DNA from 3 places in the Planococcus sp. NCCP-2050 genome. Region 1 is predicted to be linked to each of the others. Evidence: riboswitches for the same ligand, from Rfam matches in the RefSeq annotation. Region 1 holds a riboswitch; each other region holds the start of a gene.
What was found. A riboswitch is a leader RNA that binds a small molecule or an ion and turns the genes downstream of it on or off. The one in region 1 is predicted to bind thiamine pyrophosphate.

Region 1 (8,173 bases):
TCCCATATTCCTCGGGGACACGTATGCCTCAATCCGGTGCAGCCGCAATTGCTCGAAGCCGAACGTGTTGACCAGCCGCACCGCTTCTGTCGCAATGCCTTTGCCGATAAAAGCTTCATCGATTGAATAGCCGACCAACGCACTGAGGAACGGCAAGCGTTTGATGCTGTACATGGAGATATGGCCGATCATTTTATTCGTCCCGTGTTCAAAGATTCCAAAACTGTATTCCCGATTTTCACGTGCCTGGTAAATCGATTCCCGTATTTTTTCACGCTGCACCACTGCCGTAAAATAACTGTCTTGATGGCGCGGTTCATAGATGGCCCAGTAATCACGGTTTCTCACCAATAATTGAACCATCTCCTCCGCATCATCAACAGTAAGCGTCCGAAGGTAGCAAGTCTTGCCGTTGAATAATAGATTCATATTATTCGAGAGAAGATGTTAGCGCATTAAACTCTTCTGCATCTTTGACACACAGGGCGATGCCTTTTTCCCAGAAGGCTTCTTTTGTGATATCTTCCCCTAGATGCTTAAGCGCCAAATCTTCGGCTGTCATAATAGCGGTATCTCTCAATAAAGCCATATACTTGCCTTCGAAATCGGCGCCTTCTTCCAATGCTTTTGCGTAAATGCTCAGCGAGAACAAATAGCCGAAAGTATACGGGAAATTGTAAAACGGCACGTCCGTAATATAGAAATGCAGCTTCGAAGCCCAGAAATGCGGGTGCGTTGATTTCAAGCCGCCTGCAAAGCCTTCATTTTGTGCTTGTTTCATCAGCTCGTTTAGACGGGCTGCTGACACGACACCATTTTTGCGCTCTTCATAGAAACGGGTTTCAAATAAGAAGCGTGAATGGATATTCATAAAGAACGCGACACTGCGCTGTACTTTATCTTCTAATAAAGCAATTTTCTCTTCTGTCGATTGGGCATTTTTCACAGCTGCATCAGCAACAATCATTTCAGCGAAAGTCGAAGCTGTTTCTGCTACGTTCATCGCATAGGATCGGTTAAGTCCGTGGACTGGGTGCATCGCGTAAGAATGAAAAGCATGGCCTAGTTCATGTGCTAAAGTCGCCACGTTCGACATGGATCCGCTATACGTCATGAAGATCCGGGATTCTTCCGCCATCGGCAATTCGGTGCAGAAACCGCCCGGTCGCTTGTTCGGACGGTCTTCCGCCTCGATCCAGCCCTTTTCAAATGCTTGAAGTGCAAATTTTTGCAGCTCCGGCCCGAATTTGCCGAAATGCTCCAAGATGAAATCGGCGCCTTCTTGATAGGTAAATTGCTGCGTGCTTTCCGTTACAGGCGCATCCACATCATACCAATCCAAGCCATCTTTCCCGAGAATTTCTGCTTTTCGATTCAAGTATGCTACAAATGGCTGTTTGTTCTTGCTGATTGCACCCCACATCGCATCCAATGTTTCCTGCTTCATGCGGTTCATATGCAAAGGCTCTTGCAAGACATTGTTCCAACCACGTTTTTTATACACTTCCAAACGGAATCCCGCAATCGAATTTAAAGTCTTGGCAAAAAAGTCCTCTTTATCTGTCCAAGCTTCTTCTAACTTCTCATAAGATTCTTTCCGAATTTCAGCATCTTTATGGGAGCTCAAGTTATTGGCTTGTCCGACAGACATCGTCTTTTCTTCACCATCAACGGTCATTTTGATTTTAATTTCGCCCACTAACATATCGTAGAGCTGGCTCCAGCCGTGATAGCCATCCATACTGAGGGCTGTGATCAAATTCTCCTCTTTTTCGGAAAGCTGCATTTTCGCTTCTTCCCGCCATTCGTTTAAGAAGAAACTGAATTCTTTCAATAAATCGTGTGCAAGCAATTCCTCCCATACCGCATCCTCCGTTTTCGTCAAATCCTGTTGGATTTTCTGGAGAGAAGCATCAAAACGCGCATGCAGCGAAGACGATTCGCTCTGCAGAATTGCTGCTTTCTTATCTTCTGTATTTTGTGCCATCAAACAGCCGATGAATGAACCCGATTGGCTGAGATGCTGCATCAACGCATTTACTTCTTCTAAAAGGTTTGCCACCATTTCAGCATCACTGGTTGATGTCGGCGCTTTAAAACGCTGAGCTGTTTTTTCAAATTCATTTAACTTTGGCGTTGCCTCGTCCATATGTAACCGCAATTCTTTTGAATCGCTGCCCCCTTGGAACAACACATCCAAATCCCATACTTCCGGAAATTTAACCGTCATTGTTTTACCCCCTGGTAAACTTAATTTTCTAAAAACACTTATAAGTATACCATTTCCTGCAAAATGTCGGAACAACTCGAACTTTCGCAAGGAATGCTTTTTGAAGAAACTCTCACACGATATTCACAAACCTTCCTTTTTATGAATATTCTTGGAAGTGATGTTTGTTGAACCGCTTCCTGACAGGTATACTAAAATATGAGGAGGGATCTCTTATGGCTAGGATACTGCTGATGACAATCGCATATATCGGCATCATCGTAATAAATTCACTAGCGAATATTTTGCCGCTTAATGGACAAACCACTGGTGAGATTTCCAATCGCCTTCCGGTTCTCTTTACTCCAGCTGGCTATGTATTTTCAATTTGGTCCGTTATTTACATATTATTGGCTATCTGGATCGTCGGGTTTTGGCTCCGTTATAAAAAAGGAGAAATCCCGTCACTCAAAATCACTTTATTCTTCACCTTAAGCGCTGTATTTAATATTGCCTGGCTGTACTTATGGCATTATGAGTTTTTTGCTTGGTCTGTTTTAGCGATCTTTGCCTACTTGGTATCCTTGATCGCCTTGTATTTGCAATACAGCAATTCCGAGCGTAAACTGACGGAACGCCTTCCGATCTCTATTAATATGGGGTGGCTCAGCGTCGCCGCGATTGCCAACACCAGCTTCGTTTTAACTTTTTACAACTGGAGCGGCTGGGGGCTGAGCGATCAGTTATGGACGGTCATCATGCTTACGGTAGCAACTGCGTTAGCACTTCATATTCGCTTCCATCATTTTGACATTCCATACGCACTCGTTTTCGTTTGGGCATTTATCGGCATTGCCGTGAAACATGGCACCAACGAACTGCTGGTCACAACCGCTTCTTTATTTTTAAGCGGAGTTATCTTAACAGGCATTCTGCTCATCAAAAAAAGATCCTGATAGACAGGATCTTTTTTTGTGTTTAATTTAATTTTGTCAGCAAGATCGGTTCCCCTTTTGTGACAAGGACCGTATGCTCAATCTGTGCGACCAATGATTGGTCAGGTGTAATGAATGTCCAGCCATCGCCAGATTCCACAATATGCTCTGCTTTTTGGGAAATGAAAGGCTCTACAGCCAAAACCATGCCTTCTTTTAAGATCGTCGTTTCCCATGCATCATAATAATTCAGCACGTGCTGCGGTGCTTCATGCAATGATTTTCCAATGCCGTGCCCCGTCAAATTCTTGATGACGAAAAGGCCTTGCTGCTTCGCTTCACGCTCTACCGCTTTCCCGATTTGGTTCAGCTTAGCACCTGCTTTGACTTTGCTCATTGCTCGGTCAAATGCAGATTCAGCCACTTGGCATAATTTCTCTTTTTCCGGATGGCCTTCGCCAACTACAAAAGAAATGCCCGTATCTGCAAAATAGCCTTCATAAGAACCGGAAACATCAATGTTCACGATGTCTCCATCATTGATGACGCGTTTGCCTGGCATGCCATGGGCCACTTCTTCATTCACGCTGATACATGTAAAGCCTGGGAAATCATATTCCGCTTTCGGGCCGGACACGCCGCCAAGCTCCTTGAACATTTTGCCGCCCAATTCATCTAATTCTTTTGTGGTAACACCTGGTTTCGTCGCTGCTTTCATCGCTTCGCGAATCTCAGCTACCATGCGCCCCGCTTTCTTCAGCATTTCGATATCTTTTTCATTCGTTGCAATCATTTGATACCCTTCTTTCAAATTGTCTACTAAAAATTATAGCATACGAAAAGCGGAAGCGCCCGTTTGAAGAAGGTAAGCTAAAAGCGCGACATCGTGTCGCAACGCTTACATGACCCGCATCCTGCGGGCCTCCGACAAGCGCTGGAAGCTTTTCCGGTCATGGCGTTCTTGGCCATGACTGGAAAAGTTGAAGCGACCTCGAGGCACTGGGCGCTGGAGACTAGACAATAAGAAAAGCGGAAACGGCCATTTAAGCTTCGACAGGCTTACTGTGCAGGGCGGCCGAAATCCTGATTTTCATAGCCGTGCACATTAAGATCCCAAGAAGCTGGCCGCTGGAGACTAGACAATGAAAAGCGGAAGCGCCCGTTTGAAAAGGGTGAGCTAAAAGCGCGACATCGTGTCGCAACGCTTACATGACCCGCATCCTGCGGGCCTCCGACCACTAAAACAGCCGCTGGAGAAATTTCATCTCCAGCGGCTGCCCCTTTTTTCATTTTAACTTTTTCATTGAACTTCCGCATCCACCAATTTCGGTGCAGCGGTGAAAAGAGCTGAACAAACTGCAGCGGCCAATAAGAACACGGGAATCATATACGTTGCGTTGTAGACAGCCGAATAAATAAGCACATTCCCTTCGGCAAACATCCCGAAGAATAATACACCCGTGATTACATGCATCAAATAGCGCAGGAGAGAAGCGATCAATACACCGATTACTACAGCGGCAATCATGCCGCCTGATTTCCCTTGCTGAAGGGCTTTCAAATAATTACCGCGCAGGAGCCCTGCAAAGCCGACTACTCCATAAGCGACCAGGTAATCTAAAATCACCTGCATCACGACAAAACCAAATGATAATGGCGTAACGGAAATGACGCCGGTTACTATTTGCAGCAACCCGACTAACAGCCCTGTTAATATTCCGGCTGCCGTACCTCTTCTAAACGCCATCAATACAATGGGAATCATGACCAAGCTGACTGATCCGCCTTGCGGCATTTTAAATGCCACAAAATCCAGCACATACCCGAGTGCTCCGAATATCGCAATCTCCACCATTAACAAAACACGTAAATTTCTCATGACTTCCTCCTTGTGTTGTGCACATCACCAGAAGGGCCGCAGAAAAAAACCATAAAAAGCGGCGCCAGGACAGATCCTGACGCCGCATAAAGGGCAGGTTTCTATCCACATCCCTGCGCAAGTGTTAACTTACAGGTTCGAAGGGTAAGAACAAAAGTGTTCACTCTCAGCAAAAGCTCCCCTTGTGGTGTATACAATAACTATTCTTTCAACTTTCATTGTACACAAGGTCGATTGTGAAAGCAATTCGTTTTAAGCGCAGTTCATAGGGTACACTTTTAATGACGAATCATTTTGAAGGGTGGTGAAAGCAGCAAGAATTCATTTTGCTGCTCAGGACATGATCGATTTACTAAAGGATTTGATTAAAATCAAAAGCGATGACCAAGAAGGTGCCAATGAAGCATTAGTATTTTGTGCCAATTGGTTGAAAGAAAAAGGGGAAACCGTCACAGTCCACGAAAACAACGGCTTCATGATGCTTACCGCAATCAAGGGCTCTGGCGATGAGACTTTGATATGGAATGGCCATGTGGATGTCGTGCCTGGCCACAATGAACAATTTACGCCGTTTGAAGAACTTGGACGTTTATACGGCCGCGGAGCCGCTGATATGAAAGCAGGCGTAGCGGCGATGATGCAGGCATTTGTCGAACTTGATGCTGCATCCTTGGAGAAAACGGTTCAACTACATATTGTCACTGACGAAGAAATTGGCGGCCGCAACACATCGAAATGGTTGGTTGATCAAGGCTACCATGGCGATTTCGTCATTTGCGGTGAACCGACCGGCTTAAAAGTTGGGCTTCAATCTAAAGGCATCTTACGAATGGATTTGACCTTTAAAGGAAAGCCGGCGCACGGCAGCCGTCCATGGGAAGGTGTCAACGCCATCGAGTCTGCGATGAAATACCATATGGCTATGGGCGAATTGCCTTTCCGAAAAGAATCTACTGAATACTACGAGCAGCCTTCCGTCAACTTGCCGATCATCAACGCTGGCGACCGCTATAATGTGGTTCCGGAAATTTGCCAGATGTCTTATGATATCCGCTTTATGCCGGGCCAAGACAAAGAAGAAATCATCCGGCAGATGGCTGATCTCGCTGATACGTTAAACGTGGATATGGAGTATAAAGCAAGCGGCTCTACACCAGCTTTAACGACCACTCAAGCAAATCCTTATATCCAAACTTTACAGCAGGCGATTAAAACGGTGACAGATCAGGAAGCGATCCTGTTCGGCCAGCACGGGGCTGCGGATACCCGCTACTATGCGGCGGTTACCGGCGGTGAAGGCGCGATTGAATTTGGTCCGAGCGGCGATGATTGGCACGGCAATGCCGAATATGTTTTAATTTCCAGCGTCCATGAATACAAAGATATTCTCTTAGCCCATGCCTTAACAAAATGAAAGAGGTTTGCGTTTCACGAAATAAGGGAAATCATTTACTAGCGAATCTATGATGGGAGCGATGAATATGGGAATCGGACGTATCGTGAAGACGGCAATTAAAATTGCACCTATTGCCTATCCAATTATTAAAAAAGTAATGAACAGCAGAAAAGCTGGAAATACGACACCTTATAAGACACCAAACTCCAAACGATAAAAAACAAAGCCGCAGCGATTAAAATCGCTGCGGCTTTGTTTTTGGTTCAGATATAAGGAAGAGCTTCACGCAAAGCTAAATAATCCACGTCCATGTCTTCAGATGGACGCATAGCGGAAGTATTTTCAAGCGCTGGCTCCTGCTCTTCTTGTGCGGCACCTTGTTCCTGCGCTTGGAGAATTTGTTCAAAGCTTAACGGATTCGGTGCAGGCAATTCGTTTTTTTCAACTTTCCACCCTTTTTGGTAACGGTCTAAAAAAGCATTGGCCATCGCTTGATAGCCTATGAAATTCGGATGGACATCTGCAGGGTTCGGCACTTTATCGGTTGGCGATGCACCAAAAGCGGCGTCAACGGAAATAAACTGTGCACCTGCTTTCGCAGCGGATTGTTTTAAAATCGCATTCAAGCGGTCCAGTTGCTTGCCTGTACCTTCCTTTTGCGAATCCCGGACATGCGGATAAGCAAAATAATAGCCCATGACGTAGACATCCGCTTTCGGAGCTCTTGTTTTCAATTCAGCTAAAATAGCTTCCATGTTCTGCCGCGCTTGGTTCAACGCAAAATCAGCCTGGATTTGCTGGAAAGTCAGCGACCCCTCTGCTGGATCCACCTGCACTAAGCGCAATAAGTCATTGGCTCCGGCAGATAGCGTGATGATATTGGCTGAAGCCAATACTTCTTTTGCTTCCGGAGACTTGATTCTCTCCAATACATCTTCTGTCGTAAATCCCGGAAATGCCAGGTCTTTTGTGAATAAAGCGACCGGCTGATGGCGTGCAAGCTCCCCCGCAATCATGTCGGCGTAGCCCGCATCAATTTGGGAATTGGGTGTTTGCCCGGCAGCCAAAGAATCTCCCAACGCCACATAGACCGCTGGTATTTTAATAGCTGCTTGTGCTTGCACCGAAGAACCGAAAAACATTAAAAGCAGCATCAACGCGATTCCTGTTTTCTTCAATTTGCTCACCTCTTAAAATGCCCAGTTTCCATTCCGGAAAACCGGTTCGCTTGAACCATCTTCATGAATTCCGTCAATCGACATTTCGCCGCTGCCGATCATGAAATCTTCGTGGACAATCGATGTGTTTAACCCGATCGATTCCAATTGCGTACGTTCGAGGTCGCGCGCTCCTTCGTAGCAAGTCGGATACGAATCGCCGATTGCCAAGTGGTTCGAAGCATTTTCATCGAATAAGGTATTATAGAAAAGAATATTGGCGTCTGAAATTGGCGACTCATGCGGCACTAATGCCACTTCCCCTAAATAAGCTGCCCCCTCATCCGACTGGATCATCTCGTCTAAAAGTTCTTGGCCGACACCAGCCACCGCTTTTACAATTTTCCCTTTTTCAAAAGTCAGCGTGAAATCATCAATGATATTCCCTTGGTATACAAGCGGTTTTGTATTGCGGACAAAACCTTCCACCCCGTATTTAGTCGGGACTGTATAGACTTCTTCAGTCGGCATATTGGCGATGAACGAATTGCCTTGCGGCGTTTTCGCTGCACCTGTCAGCCATAAATGCTTTTCCGG
Region 2 (8,173 bases), on a different contig from region 1:
TACCTTATTGGTTGTATTGGTATTTCCTTTTTTGAAGACTCAATTCCAAAACTTGATCATGGAATTTCCGAATTACTTCATGCAGCTTTTAACGGATCTCGATGCCTTTTTACGCGCATCTTACATAGGTGACTATTACACAGGTTCGAGCTTTGATATTGAAGAATTGGTAGCGACGCTGCCGGGGAATATTACAGATACGCTGCAGAATACAGTAACGAGCATTATTTCCGGAGTAACAGGATTGATCTCGACAATCACTTCCGTCATTTTATCCGTCGTGATTGTTCCGTTTATTCTTTTTTACCTTCTGAAAGATGGAGAAAAGCTCCCGGAGTATTTTGTGAAGCTATTGCCTCCTCGTTTGCGCCAAGACACACGTGAAGTGCTGTCGGAAGCGGACAAACAGCTGGGCGCATACATCCAAGGCCAAATCATTGTAGCCTTCTGCATCGGAGTCATGATCTATATCGGATTCCTTATCATCGGCATGGATTATGCGTTGCTGCTCGGGGTCCTCGCAATGGTCACGAGTGTGGTTCCGTATCTTGGGCCGGCAATCGCCATTACGCCTGCAGCGATAATCGCATTAGTCACTTCACCGTTCATGCTTGTGAAGCTTGCGATCGTCTGGACAGTGGTCCAGCTGGTGGAAGGCAATTTGATATCACCGCAAGTCATGGGCAAAACGATGTTTATCCACCCGGTGACGATTATTTTTGTTTTGCTGACAGCAGGTTCTTTGTTTGGCATCGCCGGCGTTATTTTAGGGATACCGATGTATGCCTTGGTGCGTGTATTAGTATCGCATCTTTATAAATTGTTCAAACGGCGGTACAATCGCCATGAACCGGCTCTTGAAAATAAATACGATTACACCGAGTTGCACTAACAGTTTGAGAAATTAACGGCAGTGGTATAGAAAGATTATTAAGAGTTGGGGGTTTCCATGTATGAATTTCAAACAATTTTTATCTTCTATCGGCATTGGGTCGATGCAAATCGAAACCGTAGTTGAAAGGCCGCATCTAGACGAAGGCGAAACATTGAATGGCACTGTCTATTTCACTGGCGGCGAAAGTGATCAGGATATTGACTTTATCGAGTTGAATGTATTGAAACAGATTGAAGATTACCGGGAAGACAGCGATTTTGATGTGATCGAAAAAACAGTCGCCAAGCAGACCTTAGAGTTTGCAGGCTCTGTAAAATCGAAAGAAACCGTCATGCAGCAATTTGAAATTGTTCCGGACGAACGCTGGATTCTGGATATGCCAAAGGCGAAATTGATCTTGCGGACAGTTGTCCATATCAAGAATGGCGTCAACGCCCAAGACGAAGATGAAATAACTTATGGAATCCAAGAATAGCAAACTAAAACGAGCACTTGAATTGTTTCAACAATTCAAGTGCCTTTTTGATTGGAGAGATTGTGTATGGCAGCCGTTAATGATTTACAACTGGCAAAAGCAATAGAAGAATTGAAAATTGGCGGAACAAAACAGTATATGGAGATCCAAAGGCAGAATGCCTCCTTCTATAATGGGAATTATCTGTCTGCCGAAGGAAAAGGGGTTGTTTTTTACACACCGGATTATTGCTACGGCCTCGGGTTCGGTTTAGGTGAACCTGGTCAACAACCGGATCTTGAATCCTTGGAAGCGGAACTTGTCGCTCGAAACGCAGCGGCACATCTACACTTGGAAATTACCCCTTTTAGCGATGAAGCATTTATTCACATGCTGCAAAATAAGGGCTATACGTTCGATCATTTTCTGTCCGTTTGGATATTGGACATGGCAAATTGGAAAGAAACCAAGCTGCTTGAGCAAAGTTCAACTTCAGAAATCCTAAAAGTGGACGATTACCATTCTTACGATTGGGCATGGACGGTAGCTCTTGGCATTTCACAGGATCATACGGTGACAGAAGAAGCAATGGAGTCGGTCCGCGCATTTTGGGAAGTGCCAGGCAATACAGCTTTTCTATTAAAAGAAGGGCCTGAGAACGTAGCGGGGGCCACTGTCGCCATCAAGGGAAACCTGGCAGAGCTGTTTTTAACCGCCACCATTAAACCATACAGGGGAAAAGGGTACCAAAATCGCTTAATCGAAGAACGCATCCGGTTCGCAAAAGCGGCGGGCTGTCAATTTATCACGGTGACGACCAAACCTGGAAATTCATCAGCACGCAATATGAAAAAGAACGGCTTTTCATTGATGTACCAGCGAGCCGTACTCAAAAGCCCGCCATTAAGATAATGAGCGAGTTTTTTGAAAGCAATTGTAGAAAATTACATAAGGAATTCAACTAAATAAACAACAAACAGCAAAGAGTCATCAAAGTTTTCCAATTCTATTCGAAAAATGGCTTTCCAAAATCACTTGTAATAAACTACATAAGGATTTTATTTAAAAACAAAACCCGCAACAAGAAAAAGAGAGCTTCAATAAAGAAGCCCTCAAAAGAATTAAAACCAAAACCCGGCAGAGCAACTGACAATTAATAGAAAAGCAAAAACAGCCGTCATAGCTGCATCCACTTTTTGGAGTTTAATCACCTGGAAATATTCAGATCTTGCTTCGCCCGTAAAACCACGTGCTTCCATCGCAAAAGCGGAACGCTCTGCATTGCGGACAGCTCCGGCAAGCATCGGAATCAAGACTTTCCGCATGCCAAGCAAACGACGCAAGCCATTTTTTTCGACTTCAGCACCGCGGAGTCGATGAGCTTGCTGGATTTGGGTGAATTCATCTTTCATTACCGGAAGGAATTGATAGCCAACTAGAACGCCATACGCAAGTTTGGGCGACAGCTTCATCTGCTGCATCAAACTCATGATGAATTTCACAGGATCGGTGGTAAAAGCAAACATCAGCGATAAAGTAGAGAAGGCCATCACACGAAAAGCGAGCGACAGCGCAGTTTCCAATTGATCAGCAGTCACTTGAAATCCTAAGTATGACCAGATGACTTCGCCACTTGTATCAGCAGCAAAAACGATGGTCGTCCATAAATAGCCGAATGCACCTAAAGCAAAAGGGAGCATAAACAAAGACCAGGTTTTCCAGTTCACTTTGCTCATGAAAACTTGCATAAGCAGTACGCCGACCCAGAAAAAGAACGGAGTCCAAGGGTTGAAGAAAAAAGCGATGGCGAACATCGAAAGGGTCACCAGAACAAATTTCAGCGAAGGGTTCATGTCATGCAAAAGATTTTGCAAACTGTACAACTCCTTTCGGCGGAAGCAAATGGTGTTCAGCGAGCAAATCCGTATTTTTCCAAACTTCATGGGCAGGGTATTTTCCAGTCATTTTCCCGTCTTTTAACAGCAGGAGGGAATCGGCGAGACTTGCTGCAAGTTCCATATCGTGCGTGACGATTAAGAACGTGATGCCTTCGTCTGCCCGTTCAGCAATCAGTCGATGCAACTCTTGAAGCGCAGCTGCGTCCTGGCCTGAAGTCGGTTCATCCATCAAAACGACCGTGCGCCGGTCTGCAAGCATCGCACCAGTTGCGACGCGGCGTTTCTGGCCATGGCTCACTGAAAACGGATGGTCGTATTGGATTTCCTTCAAGCGCAGCCGGTCCATCAAATCGTCCAATTCGTCTGGAGTTGCTATGCCTGAAAACGCCAGTTCTTTCGCTACGGTTTTTTCTAAGAATAAATACTCGGGAGACTGCGGCACAAATCCGACTCCAGGTGATTGGATGCTCCCGGCATCAAGCGGGTATATTCCGCATAATGCCTTTAATAACGAAGATTTCCCACTGCCGTTTGGACCGGCAACGACCATTATTTCACCTTTATGGGCAGTAAACGAAAGACCGGTCATGAGTTCTTTTCCATTAGCCTTTACTGCAATTTCTTCAGCCTTCAGAACGATTTCTGAACCCATTGACGAAGCCCGTTCAGGCAATGAAACAGGAGAACGGACACTGGCTATTTTGTCGCTGATAAAATAGCCGGAGCGATCTAATTGGATTTCCCGGCTGAAAAAAGAATCCCATAAGTCGAGCCGGTGCTCTACGGCAACAATTGTCAAATTCAAGTCTTCCTGGAGCCGGTCTAGCCAATGGATAAACTCTTTCGCAGTCACGGGATCCAAATGTGAGATCGGTTCGTCCAATAACAGCACTTCAGGTTCCATAACTAACGCGCAAGCAGCTGCAACTCGTTGCTTCGTACCGCCAGATAAGGATTGGATCACTTCATGCCGCAGAGCTGACAAACCGGTCAGCTTTAAAACTTCGGTAATTCTTGTCTGCATTTTCTCGCGGGGAACGTGAAGATTCTCCAAGGTGAAAGCCAATTCTTCTTCAACCGTTGGCATGCAAAACTGGGAATCGGGATCTTGAAAGACGGTTGCGACCCGGCGGTTGATTTCACCTGGCGCATACGACTCAGCGTCTTTCCCGAAAAGCCGGATGCTGCCTGTGAGCTCTCCATCGCAATTAAGCGGGTATAAGCGATTCAATAAGTAAAGCAGCGTGCTTTTCCCGCAGCCGCTTGGCCCTGAAATGACAACGCGTTCTCCGTTATGGATATCAAAGGAAATAGCAGACAAGGTCGGCTGCTCGTCGTCTGGAAAACGGAAGCCAAGCTGTCTAAGTGAAAAAACGGCTTCATGCACGGGCATCACTTTTCTTCGAACGAGAAATGGCGTAGCCGCGAAGCGAACCCGTCGCAAGCAGGCCATCCGAAATGAATTTTCCGCCGATCCCAGCAATAATCATGCCGCTGAGCACACGCAAGGTAAACATCAAAGCGACAAAAGAAGGGTCGAGTGCTGCATAGCCTGAAATGAAGAAGCCGTATACAAAACTGAAGACGGCTGAACCGGCACCGGCAAGCATCAACACAGCGAGATTGAAATGCTTGTAGCCAGTTATGGCAAAAGCCGCTTCTGCGCCTAGGCCTTGTACAATGCCAGACAATAGGAGGCGGGGGCCGACCGCGTTCCCAAGCAGCACTTCAATCGCTGCAGCCATCGATTCCGATAACACCGCTGCTCCTGGTTTTCGAATGATGTTCATGCAAATGATCGAAACGATAAACCAGATTCCGAACATCCATTCATATGCGAGCGGGCCGATTACAGCCGCCCAAATGTTCGAAACGTGGACAAATACCAAATAAACGATGCCGAACACGACAGCAAATAAAGACATTAATACCACTTCTTTTAATTTCCACGATGTCAGCATTTTATTTGCCTCCGTGTGATGGGCTATTGATGCTCATCGATACCGTCATGACGAGATGGCGATGCTCTTCTGAACGGGCATTTGTAAATGCTTCTTCATAAAAGGCAAAGACCTCATGAATATCGCCATGAATGCCGCTTGCGTAATGCATCGAATCATTAAAGACTCCTTGTTCTTTTGCACGGTCCACTTCGCGGTAAATAACCGCCATATAATCCGGGTTGTTCATTGGATACAGCGCAAATTGAGAAGAGACATATTGCTTGGTGGTATCTGTGTTCAACAATTCATCCGATTTTTCCAAGTACACATCTCCCGCCGAGTCGCCGGGGCAGCCGATGGAAAAAGTGCCCGAAAGCGCGACATGTTCACCGGTTTTTGCCGCATGCAAAGCTAGTGCTTTTGCGACGTTGAAGACATGATTCTGTTTTCCGCGAATCACCGTAGAGACGTCATCTGTATGCATCCAGACATTCGAAGTGTCTGTTTCATTAAGTGCCCCTTTAATCACTTTGACAAAATCGCCAGTCATCGGGTGAAGCGAAAAGCGAAATCCGACAATCGGGCTAGTGCCGCATTGCAATGGTTCCATATTGAATTCCTCCTAAAAATATGCACAAAAAAAGCCGCATCCGTGAAGATGCAGCCATAATCTACAAATAATTTCAAAAGGAATCATTTCAGAAATGCGCCGCACTTCCTCACGCAGGTCCTAACCTGATCGAGTTATAAGGGATCGAAGCTTGCGCTTGCATCTCAGCCATAATGGGCACCCCTAGTGCAGTAAACGGTATGCGGTTTTTGTGGGCCGGGTTTGCCCGGTTGAGTTCAGTGTAGCGGATATGGATAAGGAAGTAAAGAGGTTAAAAAGGATAAAGGAGGATATAGATACTCTGAATTCAAGTATTTCTTTCCAAAAGAATGTGCTATTATATGTAAGTTATTCCATATTGAAGGGAAGAAGATCATTGGACAAATCTGCAATTCAATCGAACAGAGAAACCATCTATTTTATCATCAGCTTGATTTTCAGTATCATCGTTTATGTATTTGCCATCATTTCTGTCGTCGGCATTGCCATTGCACTTATCATTTTTGCTTTTATGCTTTTTGCTAACGCCATGATGTTAGGATCTATTCGCGGAAACGGCGTGCGGATCCACGAACGCCAATTTCCGGATGTCTATGAACGAGTGCAAATTCTTTCAAAAGAAATGGAACTCAAAAAAGTTCCAGAAGTTTTTGTCATTCAGTCGGAAGGTGCATTGAACGCCTTTGCGACCCGTTTTTTCGGGCGCGATATGGTCGTCTTATATTCGGAAGTTTTTGAACTGGCACGTGAGCAGGGGCAAGAAGAACTCGACTTCATCATTGCCCACGAACTGGCACATGTGAAACGACGCCATGTCTGGAAGAATCTTTTGATTGTGCCTGCTGGGTTTATACCATTCCTGAGCCAGGCGTATAGCCGTTCATGCGAATACACGTGCGACCGCCATGCAGCTTTTGCCATTCAGAACGCTTCAGCAGCGAAACGGGCGTTGACGCTTCTCGGCATCGGCAAGAAAATGTATAGCGAAGTCAATGAAGAAGCCTACCGGGAACAGATTACGACAGAATCGAACGGTGTGGTCTGGTTGAGTGAAGTGCTTTCCTCCCATCCAATCCTGCCGAAACGCATTCAAGCCATCCAGCAGTTTGAAGGAAGCGATGCGCGCGTCTATATGCCGAATACGGGCAGAATCGCCATTGGCGCAGCGATGATCTTTGCAGGAATAACGGCTGTATATTTTATTAGTATAGCTCTTTTTGCCGGTGGAACATTGGTCTACTCCCAATTTCTAAATGGGTTTGACGATGCACTTTATGCTGAAGAGGATTATACGATCGCTGGGCAAACGGAGCTCATTACAGCTGCAGACGAAGGAGATCTTACTAGCGCCAAAGCCGCTCTAGTGGACGGCGACGATGTTAATGCCGTCGATTCGACTGGAACTCCTGCATTACTGTATGCAGTCTTTAACGGGGACGAGGAGATGGTATCCTTCCTTATTGATTCTGGGGCAGACGTAAACGTCCAGGATGAATACGATACAGCAATAGGAGCGGCCGTCTACTACGATGAATTCGAAACGGCTTTGCTATTGATGGATTCTGGAGCTGATCCAACCGTCAAAGGGAAAGACGGCTTGTCGGCTATGGATTATACGGAAACTTCAACGGAAGCGGAGTTTGTTGACTATTTAAAAGCGAGCAACTGATGCTGCCAATTTTTGAAACACATATTAAAAGGATGGAACCTGCCAAGGGATTGGCGGGTTCTTTTTAAAAATGCTTGAAACCTTGCTTGTCTTTAATATAGTGGTATACTATTTAAATGAAAAATGCTAATAAAGTTTTAAAGTGATTTAAATATAGATTATATTTTTTTGAAAGAAGGTCGGGGGTATTTCACTTTCTACACAGCAGCGTGAACAGAAGTTTGCAAATTTAGTCCGTGCTTACCGGAAAAAACATGTTGGCAAAGGCCCTGAAAAAATTAAAGTTAAGTTTCAAGATAATTGGGCCATCGCTCATATGAGTGGCAGCCTAAGTCCAGTGGAACATTTTATGATACAGAACGAAAATGGCAGGGATATGATTCGGCAGGCTCGAACGCAAATGATCAAGGAGCTGTACAATCAAATTCGCCCAACCGAAATGGAAGAATTAGTAGGGGCAAGATTCGAGAAGTTGTTTACGGACATCCATGTAGATGACGATGAAGTGATTTCGATATTCGTCTTTGACCAGCCGATCGACCAGCAGTTAAAAGTGAATCATATATAAGTCTTGGCGGATTGGGATAAGGTACACATGTGCTATTAACTAACCACCATTCAGCAGGTTAACCATACCTGTTGAATGGTGGTTTTTATTTTTTAAAAAGTTCGCAATAGACTGTCAGGAGTTTTGTATTAACAGG
Region 3 (8,173 bases), on a different contig from region 1:
TATCGAAGTTCTTAACCGCCCAGTATTCTTGCGCTTCGGCGCCAGTCAAGTATTCGATGAATTTCCATGCAGCTTCCGGATCGCTTGAGCCTTCGGGAATTTCAGCTACAAATCCGCCGCCCCAGCTCGTATGGCCGTTTCCTTCCTCGTATTCAGGCATCTGGACAACACCGAAATTCAAATCTTTCGCATAATCGCGGATTTGCGTATAAAAAGTCGGCTGTTGAACAATCATTGCCAAGTCGCCGCTGAAGAATGGGTTTCCTTGCTGGCTATCGATTTGGGCTTGGAAGGAGTTGACAACATCTTCACCGATGCGCTCTTTCCACGATTTTAGCCAGTTCAGGACTTCGACATTCTTTTCCGTATTGATATTGACGGTTTCGGTATTATGATCCGGCCCGAAATAGTTTTCGCCATTGGCGTTCAAAAGCCAGACATCGTAGCCAACTCCCCATAATGGGTAAAAGCCGAGACGGTCGTAGCTATTGCCGTTTTTGATATCCAATTTCGCTGCATATTCTTCCAGTTCAGCCCATGTTTCCGGCGGATCTTCTGGATCCAGCCCCACTTCTTCGAAGGCATCTTTATTATAGAAAAGGACGCGTGTATCAGTATTAAAAGGGATTCCGTATGAATCGCCTTCGTGAAGTGTAGCATTCCAAAGTTCTGGGTAGAATTTCTCTGAGAAACTGTCATCGTAGAATTCCGATAAGTTCATTGCTTGTTGTTCCTGTCCGCGGATTGCTGTGGCATTAATATCGTTAATGACAACATCAGGAGGATTGCCGGCAGCAATCGCCGCTAATTCCTTCGTCCAGATATCTCCCCAAGGGCTATACGTGTGCTTGACTTCGATCTCATCCTGGGATGCGTTAAAATCTTCAACGATTTTATCGACAATCGGACGGCGGATTTCAGAACCCCAGAATGTCCAAAAATCTACAACCACTTTACCGTCTTCATTAACCGCTTCTTCATCATTATTGCTGGTCTTGAAGCCGGCGCAACCACTTAACATTAAAGTAAGGCCAACAAGCGCGATGATGAATATCTTCATGTTTTTCATCCGGTTTCACTCCTTTAAGTTTATAAATACTGCTTTATTTACCGTGAAATTACTTTGATTGACGAAGTAATTAGGGGTACTCGAAAGAATTATTTATACTCGATCCTCCTTTCAAATTGAAGAAGCATAGAAGCTCCTTCTTGTGGGTAAGTATATAACAAGTTCTTCTGCTTTTCTATGTTGTATTTGTAATAAACAGAAAACTGTATATAATTAAGAAAAAGAAATGGGGAAATTGAAAATGGCAGAGATTTCAATTAAAAATCTGGGGAAAACCTATGACAACGGCGCAACAGCGGTAACAGACTTTAATCTTGAAATCCAGAATGAGGAGTTCATCGTCTTCGTTGGTCCTTCGGGCTGTGGGAAATCGACGACTTTGCGTATGATTGCTGGCCTCGAGGAGATAACGGAAGGCGAATTCTTCATCGATGGAAAACGGATGAATGAGGTCCAGCCGAAAGAGCGGGATATTGCCATGGTTTTTCAGAACTACGCTTTATATCCCCATATGACGGTCTTCGAAAACATGGCTTTTGGACTAAAATTGCGTAAGTTTAAGAAAGCGGATATCCGAAAGCGCGTAGAAGATGCGGCGGACATTCTTGGCTTGCGGGAATACTTGGATAGAAAACCGAAAGCTTTGTCAGGCGGGCAGCGGCAGCGGGTGGCGCTCGGGCGCGCAATTGTCAGGGATGCCAAGGTATTCCTCATGGATGAGCCTCTTTCAAACTTGGATGCAAAACTGCGCGTCCAAATGCGGGCGGAAATTGCTAAGCTGCATCATCGGCTGAAAACTACGACCATTTATGTCACGCATGACCAGACCGAAGCGATGACGATGGCAACGCGCATTGTCATTATGAAGGACGGCCATATCCAGCAAGTCGGCAGCCCGAAAGAAGTCTACGATTTTCCAGCCAACCGTTTTGTTGGGGGCTTCATCGGGTCGCCGGCAATGAACTTTTTTGATGGACGATTGGAAAAAGGGGCATTTGTGTTGGGAGATCGGACAATTAGCATCCCGCGGGAAACCTTGGATGTTCTGAATAGCCGCGGGTATGAAGGCAAGCATCTGACACTTGGAATTCGGCCGGAACATATCCACGTCAACAGCGAAGATTTATCCGGGCTCCCGGTCAGTGAGTTTGATGCGACGATCACCGTTTCCGAATTGACCGGTGCAGAAACCATTCTCTATGCCACTTATGCTGAACAGGAATTTATTGCGCGCGTTGAGGCAGATACCGCGATCGAGCCGGGCCATACAGCTCGCCTGGCTTTTGATATGTCGCATGCCCACTTTTTTGATACCGAGAATGGGATGCGCATCAAAGCTGAAAACTCAGATAAATCTTTTGCAGAAGTTGAATCTGTGCTATAGTGATTTCGACAACCAAATAAAACACCCACTAGGGGAGCCGGATATCGGCTGAGACGGGCATAAGCCCGGACCCTTTGAACCTGATCTGGATCATACCAGCGTAGGGAAGTGGCGAGAAGCATGCTATTTCTCTATCTTTCAATGCATACGCACACGCCGCTTTCCTTAACTGGAGAGTGGCGTTTTTATTTGCAAAAAAGGAGATGGCGAAATGAAATTTTGTGAAGAAGTCCGGTTGGAGTGCAATGGATTATGGGAAGCAAGTTTTGAACATCCGTTTGTCAAAGGAATCGCAGACGCGACACTGCCTTTAGACATTTTTCGCTATTACGTTATGCAGGATGCCTATTACTTAACACATTTTGCAAAAGTACAGGCAATCGGTGCGGTAAAAGCCAAAGATTTAGAAACGACCAAGCGCTTCGCATTTCATGCCGAGCATACTTGTGCAGCTGAAATGGCTTTGCACGAATCATTCATGAAACTTCTTGGAGTGACCGAAGAGGATTGGGCTGAGTTTGAACCATCGCCGAATGCTTACGCGTATGTATCGCATATGTACCGCTCGGCTGAAGGGGATTTGGCGGACGTCCTCGCTTCAATTCTTCCTTGTTACTGGCTTTATCAGGAAATCGGCGACCGGCTTAAAGAAGCGAAGCCGGATCATCCAATCTACAGCCGCTGGATCGAAACTTATGGCGGAGAGGAATTTGCGGCACTTGTAAACGAACAGATCGAGCGGATGGACTTTCTCGCAGAAGGACTAACCGAAACACGACGCAAAGAACTGAAGGACCGTTTCCGCAGAAGCAGCTATTACGAATGGAATTTTTGGGAACAAGCTTGGACGATGCAGACATGGACGGTAAAGCCATACACGAAGGCGGGTGTTTAAAGTGAGTGAGAAATTGCGCGCTGAAAATCCGATTGTCCACTGCATTACGAATCACGTCGTTTCAAATTTCCAGGCCAATGGATTGCTTGCAATTGGAGCTTCTCCGATCATGGGTGAAGCGCCGGAAGAGGCCGCTGAACTTGCGGCAATTGCTGGAGCCGTGTCACTCAATATTGGAACTTTGAACGCTCAAACTTTGGAAAGCATGATCATTGCCGGAAAGACAGCGAATCAATTGGGCCGCCCTGTCGTATTGGATCCTGTAGGTGTAGGAGCGACAGCTTTCAGAGCGGCTGCGGCTAAAAGAATTTTAACGGAAGTGAATATTGCCGTGCTGCGCTGCAATGCAGGCGAGCTTGCCGCGATTTGCGGAACCGAATGGCAAGGGAAAGGGGTCGATGCCGGCAGCGGTGAAGCGGATGTGAAGCAGCTGGCAGTCGAAGCTGCCGGTAGGCTCGGGCTGGTTGTAGCTGTAACAGGTTCAACTGATATTGTTACGGACGGAAAAGAAATCGTGGAAATTCCTTTTGGGCACCCGCTCATGTCGGCGATTACGGGATCTGGCTGCCTGTTAAGCGCAGTGGTTGCCGCCTATCTAGCCGTCTATCCGGAAAAGGTTTTAAGTGCTGCCGCAGAAGCCTTGCGTTTTTACGGGGAAGCGGGGGAGCGGGCAAGCCATTCAGCTCCTGAACCTGGCAGTTTTCAAATCGAATTCCTGAACCAATTGTCTCGAACTGGAAAAGGCGATACCGAACTGCCAACCGGAAAGGAGCTGCAGCAAAAATGATTCCACAAGTATTAACCATTGCCGGATCGGATTCTGGAGGAGGAGCAGGAATTCAAGCGGACATTAAAACATTCCAGGAACTCGGAGTTTATTCGACTTCTGTTCTGACGGCCGTGACCGCTCAGAATACGCTAGGCGTTGCCGCTATTTACCCAATGGCAAGAGAAGCCGTTCAGACTCAATTGCAGGCTGTCGGAAAGGATTTTCAGCTAGCGTCATTGAAAACCGGAATGTTATTTAATGAAGAAATCATTGAAGAAACGGCCAAGTGGATTCGGCATTTCAATTGGCGGCAGCTGGTTGTCGACCCGGTCATGATTGCAAAAGGCGGAGCGAATTTATTGCGCGCAGAAGCAGGGGCTGCACTTAAAAAGGAATTGCTGCCCTTAGCTGCCGTGGTGACACCGAATGTACCGGAAGCGGAAGTCTTGAGCGGTATCGAAATCATTGACTCCGCGTCCCGGAAACTGGCGGCGCAAAAGATCCTGTCGTATGGCCCTGAGTCGGTCATCATCAAAGGAGGCCATGGCAAGGACGAAAATGTCGCAGAAGATTTCTTTCTTGGTCAGGACGGTGAAGAGATGCTGTTCCGGTCGCCTCGAATTGCGACAGTGCAAACACATGGAACCGGCTGTACCTTTTCAGCAGCGCTGACTGCGGAACTGGCAAAAGGAAAATCGCTTAAAGACGCGGTTTACACGGCTAAACAATTTATCCATGCAGCTTTGAGCAGTGAATTGAATATCGGAGCTGGCCACGGGCCGACCAATCACGCCGCCTACCGGAAATATATGAACGAAAGAAGGGAAATGAATTATGTCGAAATTCAGTGAAAGACCGGTCGTTTATTTTATTCTTGGAACGGAGAATGCGGGAGGAAAAGATCCATTAGCAGTTTTGGAAGAGGCTTTAAAAGCCGGCATCGATTATTTTCAGTTGCGGGAGAAAGGGCCCAATGCGTTGAAGGGCGCGGAGTTGCTGAAATTTGCGCTCGACTGTAAAGAGTTGTGCCAGCGCTACCAAACCCCTCTCCTGGTCAATGACGATATAGAGCTAGCCTGGGCAATTGGCGCAGACGGCGTCCATATCGGCCAGGACGACGCACCAGCTGCAGCGGTTCGCAAAATTTTGGGTGCTGACAAACTGCTCGGCGTTTCGGTGCATTCCTTGGCGGAGGCAAAACAGGCAGTAGAAAGCGGAGCGGATTATGTTGGCATGGGACCTGTATTTGCGACTTCAACAAAGGCTGATGCGAAACCACCAGCTGGAGTGGCAGGCATCCAAACGGTTAAGGAAGCTTATCCAAACCTGCCGATTGTCGGGATTGGCGGAATCAGTTCTGAAAATGCTGCCGCTGTTTGGAAAGCAGGGGCTTTGGGAGTTGCGGTCATCACCGCTATTTCACATGCCGCTGATATTGCAGCAGAAGTATCAGCCTTAAGAGATTCAGCGATGGAAGGTGCCCATAAATGAAAACGAGAAAATTGGTCATCCTTGCCATGCTTTCGGCAATAAGCGTGGCAGGTTCTGCATTTGTTTCTTTCCCAGCCGGCATTGCACGCGCCTATCCGATCCAACATGCGGTGAACGTGATCACAGCGGTTATTTTCGGACCTGCCGCTGCAGTATTAGTGGCTTTCCTGACAGCAGTCGTCCGGGTTATGACAGGCACCGGCTCGTTGCTTGCTTTTCCGGGTGGCATGATCGGTGCATTGCTTGCCGGGTTGCTTTATATGAAATTCGGCAAAGTTTGGATAGCGGCACTCGGGGAAGTGGTCGGCACCGGCATTCTCGCCGCACTCATTGCAGTTCCTTACGCCAAATTATTGATGGGCACAGAAGCGGCAGCGCTGTTCTTCATGCCGCCATTTCTCGTCTCCAGCTTATCCGGAGCTATTCTTGGGGCAGTGATTGTTCGCCGTCTAGTTATGAGCCAAGCGAAATTACCCTTATATTAAAAATGTTTCATTCTTGCTACTGCGTTTATCCGACCGCTAAAGAGGGGAAATAAAACACTATAAGCAAAATTGAGACAAATTTGAAAAGGGAGTGGACAAAAGATGGTGAAAATTGCAGTAGAAGAACCGTTTGTATCCGTAAAAAATGCATTAGAACAAAAAGGCTATAAAGCGGAAATGTTGACCGACAAGACAGATTCAATGGACTACGATTGCGTAGTCGTCCGAGATCAAGAGGATTTAGCTGATTTTCACATGAATGTCCCTCTTGTTGATGCAAGAGGACGCACTTTGCAGGAAATCGTTGATGAAGTGGAAGAACGCTTAGTGCGGACTGGGAAAATTGATCAACCCTTGTCGCAAACTGGAGGCAAAGGCGGCGTTGGCAGCTCTGCATTTATTAAAGGAGCGGCTACAGGCGCCATTATTGGTGCAGCAGCCGGCCTTCTATTGACACCGAAAAGCGGTAAGGAAATGCAAGCAGTAGTAAAAGATAAAACTTCCGGCTCTTCGCAAAAACTTTCCGATACCGCGGGCAAAACGAAAGAAAAATTGAGCGACACAGTTGGGCAAGTCAAAGACAAAGTCGGACAAGTTAAAGAAAAAGCTTCCGGCGCAACAGAAGCAACAAAAGGCAAAGTCGATGAGCTGAAAGCGAAGCGTACGGAGAAAAAAGAAGAAAAAGAATTGAAGAAGCAGGAAAAAGTTGTCATCAAAGAAGCAAAAGCAGAAGAAAAAGCGAAAAAAGAGCACGAAAAAGCAGAGAAGCAAGTTGAAAAAGAAGTGAAGAAAGCTGAAAAAGAAGCCGATCAAGATAAAGGCAAAACGCAGGTAGTGGAATTGGGCGATGCCGATATCACGCAAAATGATTCAGGCGGCGCAACCATTACACCGAAGAATAAAGACAATAAATAATAAAACGATGGCTCAGGATCCGTTTTTAACGGGTTCTGAGCCATTTTTGATGTTACAGACTTTGGTTTATGAGCGAGTTTGAGTCGAATACGAGGGACTTTTCCATATTAATGAGCGACTTTTAAATTATACGAGCGACTTCACACCTTTTACGAGCGAATTGCCTCAAAGACATAATTTGTTCCTTTAAATGATCCCTGTTTTTTAATTTCCATTCCTGCCATAAGTCTTTTGACTACATGCCGATCCTCTATTTGCAAAATCTCCCGGCATCTTTTATTCGTCAGCGGTTCGTCGGTCAGCATTATCCAGTCTTTGAGTGTGCGAATGTGGGCATTTTTGTTTGAAACGCCGCAACTCGGACAAACCCATGTCCCGTACTTGCGTTTCATGCCAATGCGGCTGCAAGGCTCACACCAGACGCCGTGCTGCATCGCTTCGACAGGAAAAGCGGAATTCGCGCAGATCGGCTCGTGTGCATAAGGGGAATGTGCCGCTGCCAATTCAGTTGCGAGCTTCTCCATTTCGCTCAAACTCAGGATTTCTTTTTCAGACTGCAGTTTTCGTAAAAACATCGGCAGCTGATTCGAAAACAGCGCGATTTGCTCTCTCGGCAAGTTTTCCGGCATCTGTTTCGTATAAGAAAATACGAGCACGGAACGGATCGGTAAAAAATACGCCCGAGAAGAAAGCCATTCTTCGAGCAGCCATTCGTTTGTCGCCATTTGTTCAATGGGGCTTTTGCGCCCGATGACTGAGCCGTCTTCTTTCGTTTGGATGAGCTGTGGAGGCGATTGTTTAAAGAACAGGCGGCCGGACATATTCTTCACTTCGAACACATAGACACACCAAGGTGTGATCAACAACGAATCCAACTGGAAAGGGAGGACCGATTTCAGTGGAACATCATGTAAAATAAGATGCGGAAAATCGATTTTGCTCATCGAAAAATACGCATCAAATCGTTTTTCCCCGTTAATTCCAGATTCAGCATTCCATAAGTCATTTTTCGCCAATATATACGATGGATGGGTTTTGGGCAATCGCCTCAACAGTACTTCTGCACGTTCTTTATCAGCAGTCTCATTCCTCGTTTTCCATAGCACAGGCATCCCCGCTTTTTTAACTAAAACCATAGCACGTCCGCAAATTCAAAAACAGACTT

Region 2: another riboswitch for thiamine pyrophosphate. It lies ahead of NFU07_RS01550 (Ykof family thiamine-binding protein); the one in region 1 lies ahead of thiT (energy-coupled thiamine transporter ThiT).
Region 3: another riboswitch for thiamine pyrophosphate. It lies ahead of tenA (thiaminase II); the one in region 1 lies ahead of thiT (energy-coupled thiamine transporter ThiT).

Annotation. Positions count from the first base shown of each region.
Region 1 covers NZ_BRCX01000007.1:36,720-44,892, forward strand. Annotated here, with positions in the region: gene NFU07_RS16330 (GNAT family N-acetyltransferase) at 1-429, opposite strand, end outside; gene NFU07_RS16335 (M3 family oligoendopeptidase) at 431-2,230, opposite strand; gene NFU07_RS16340 (tryptophan-rich sensory protein) at 2,446-3,165, shown strand; gene map (type I methionyl aminopeptidase) at 3,188-3,937, opposite strand; gene thiT (energy-coupled thiamine transporter ThiT) at 4,445-5,023, opposite strand; TPP riboswitch at 5,117-5,216, opposite strand; gene NFU07_RS16355 (M20 family metallopeptidase) at 5,364-6,437, shown strand; gene NFU07_RS17720 (hypothetical protein) at 6,505-6,636, shown strand; gene NFU07_RS16360 (SGNH/GDSL hydrolase family protein) at 6,683-7,597, opposite strand; gene NFU07_RS16365 (aminopeptidase) at 7,610-8,173, opposite strand, start outside.
Region 2 covers NZ_BRCX01000001.1:298,205-306,377, reverse strand. Annotated here, with positions in the region: gene NFU07_RS01580 (AI-2E family transporter) at 1-892, shown strand, start outside; gene NFU07_RS01575 (sporulation protein) at 954-1,370, shown strand; gene NFU07_RS01570 (GNAT family N-acetyltransferase) at 1,437-2,261, shown strand; gene NFU07_RS01565 (energy-coupling factor transporter transmembrane component T family protein) at 2,471-3,223, opposite strand; gene NFU07_RS01560 (ABC transporter ATP-binding protein) at 3,204-4,640, opposite strand; gene NFU07_RS01555 (ECF transporter S component) at 4,627-5,208, opposite strand; gene NFU07_RS01550 (Ykof family thiamine-binding protein) at 5,210-5,800, opposite strand; TPP riboswitch at 5,890-5,995, opposite strand; gene NFU07_RS01545 (M48 family metallopeptidase) at 6,177-7,469, shown strand; gene NFU07_RS01540 (Na-translocating system protein MpsC family protein) at 7,657-8,037, shown strand.
Region 3 covers NZ_BRCX01000001.1:1,478,044-1,486,216, reverse strand. Annotated here, with positions in the region: gene NFU07_RS07300 (ABC transporter substrate-binding protein) at 1-1,069, opposite strand, end outside; gene NFU07_RS07295 (ABC transporter ATP-binding protein) at 1,311-2,453, shown strand; TPP riboswitch at 2,474-2,577, shown strand; gene tenA (thiaminase II) at 2,665-3,348, shown strand; gene thiM (hydroxyethylthiazole kinase) at 3,350-4,135, shown strand; gene thiD (bifunctional hydroxymethylpyrimidine kinase/phosphomethylpyrimidine kinase) at 4,132-4,968, shown strand; gene thiE (thiamine phosphate synthase) at 4,952-5,608, shown strand; gene thiW (energy coupling factor transporter S component ThiW) at 5,605-6,093, shown strand; gene NFU07_RS07265 (YkuS family protein) at 6,196-7,008, shown strand; gene NFU07_RS07260 (nuclease-related domain-containing protein) at 7,158-8,144, opposite strand.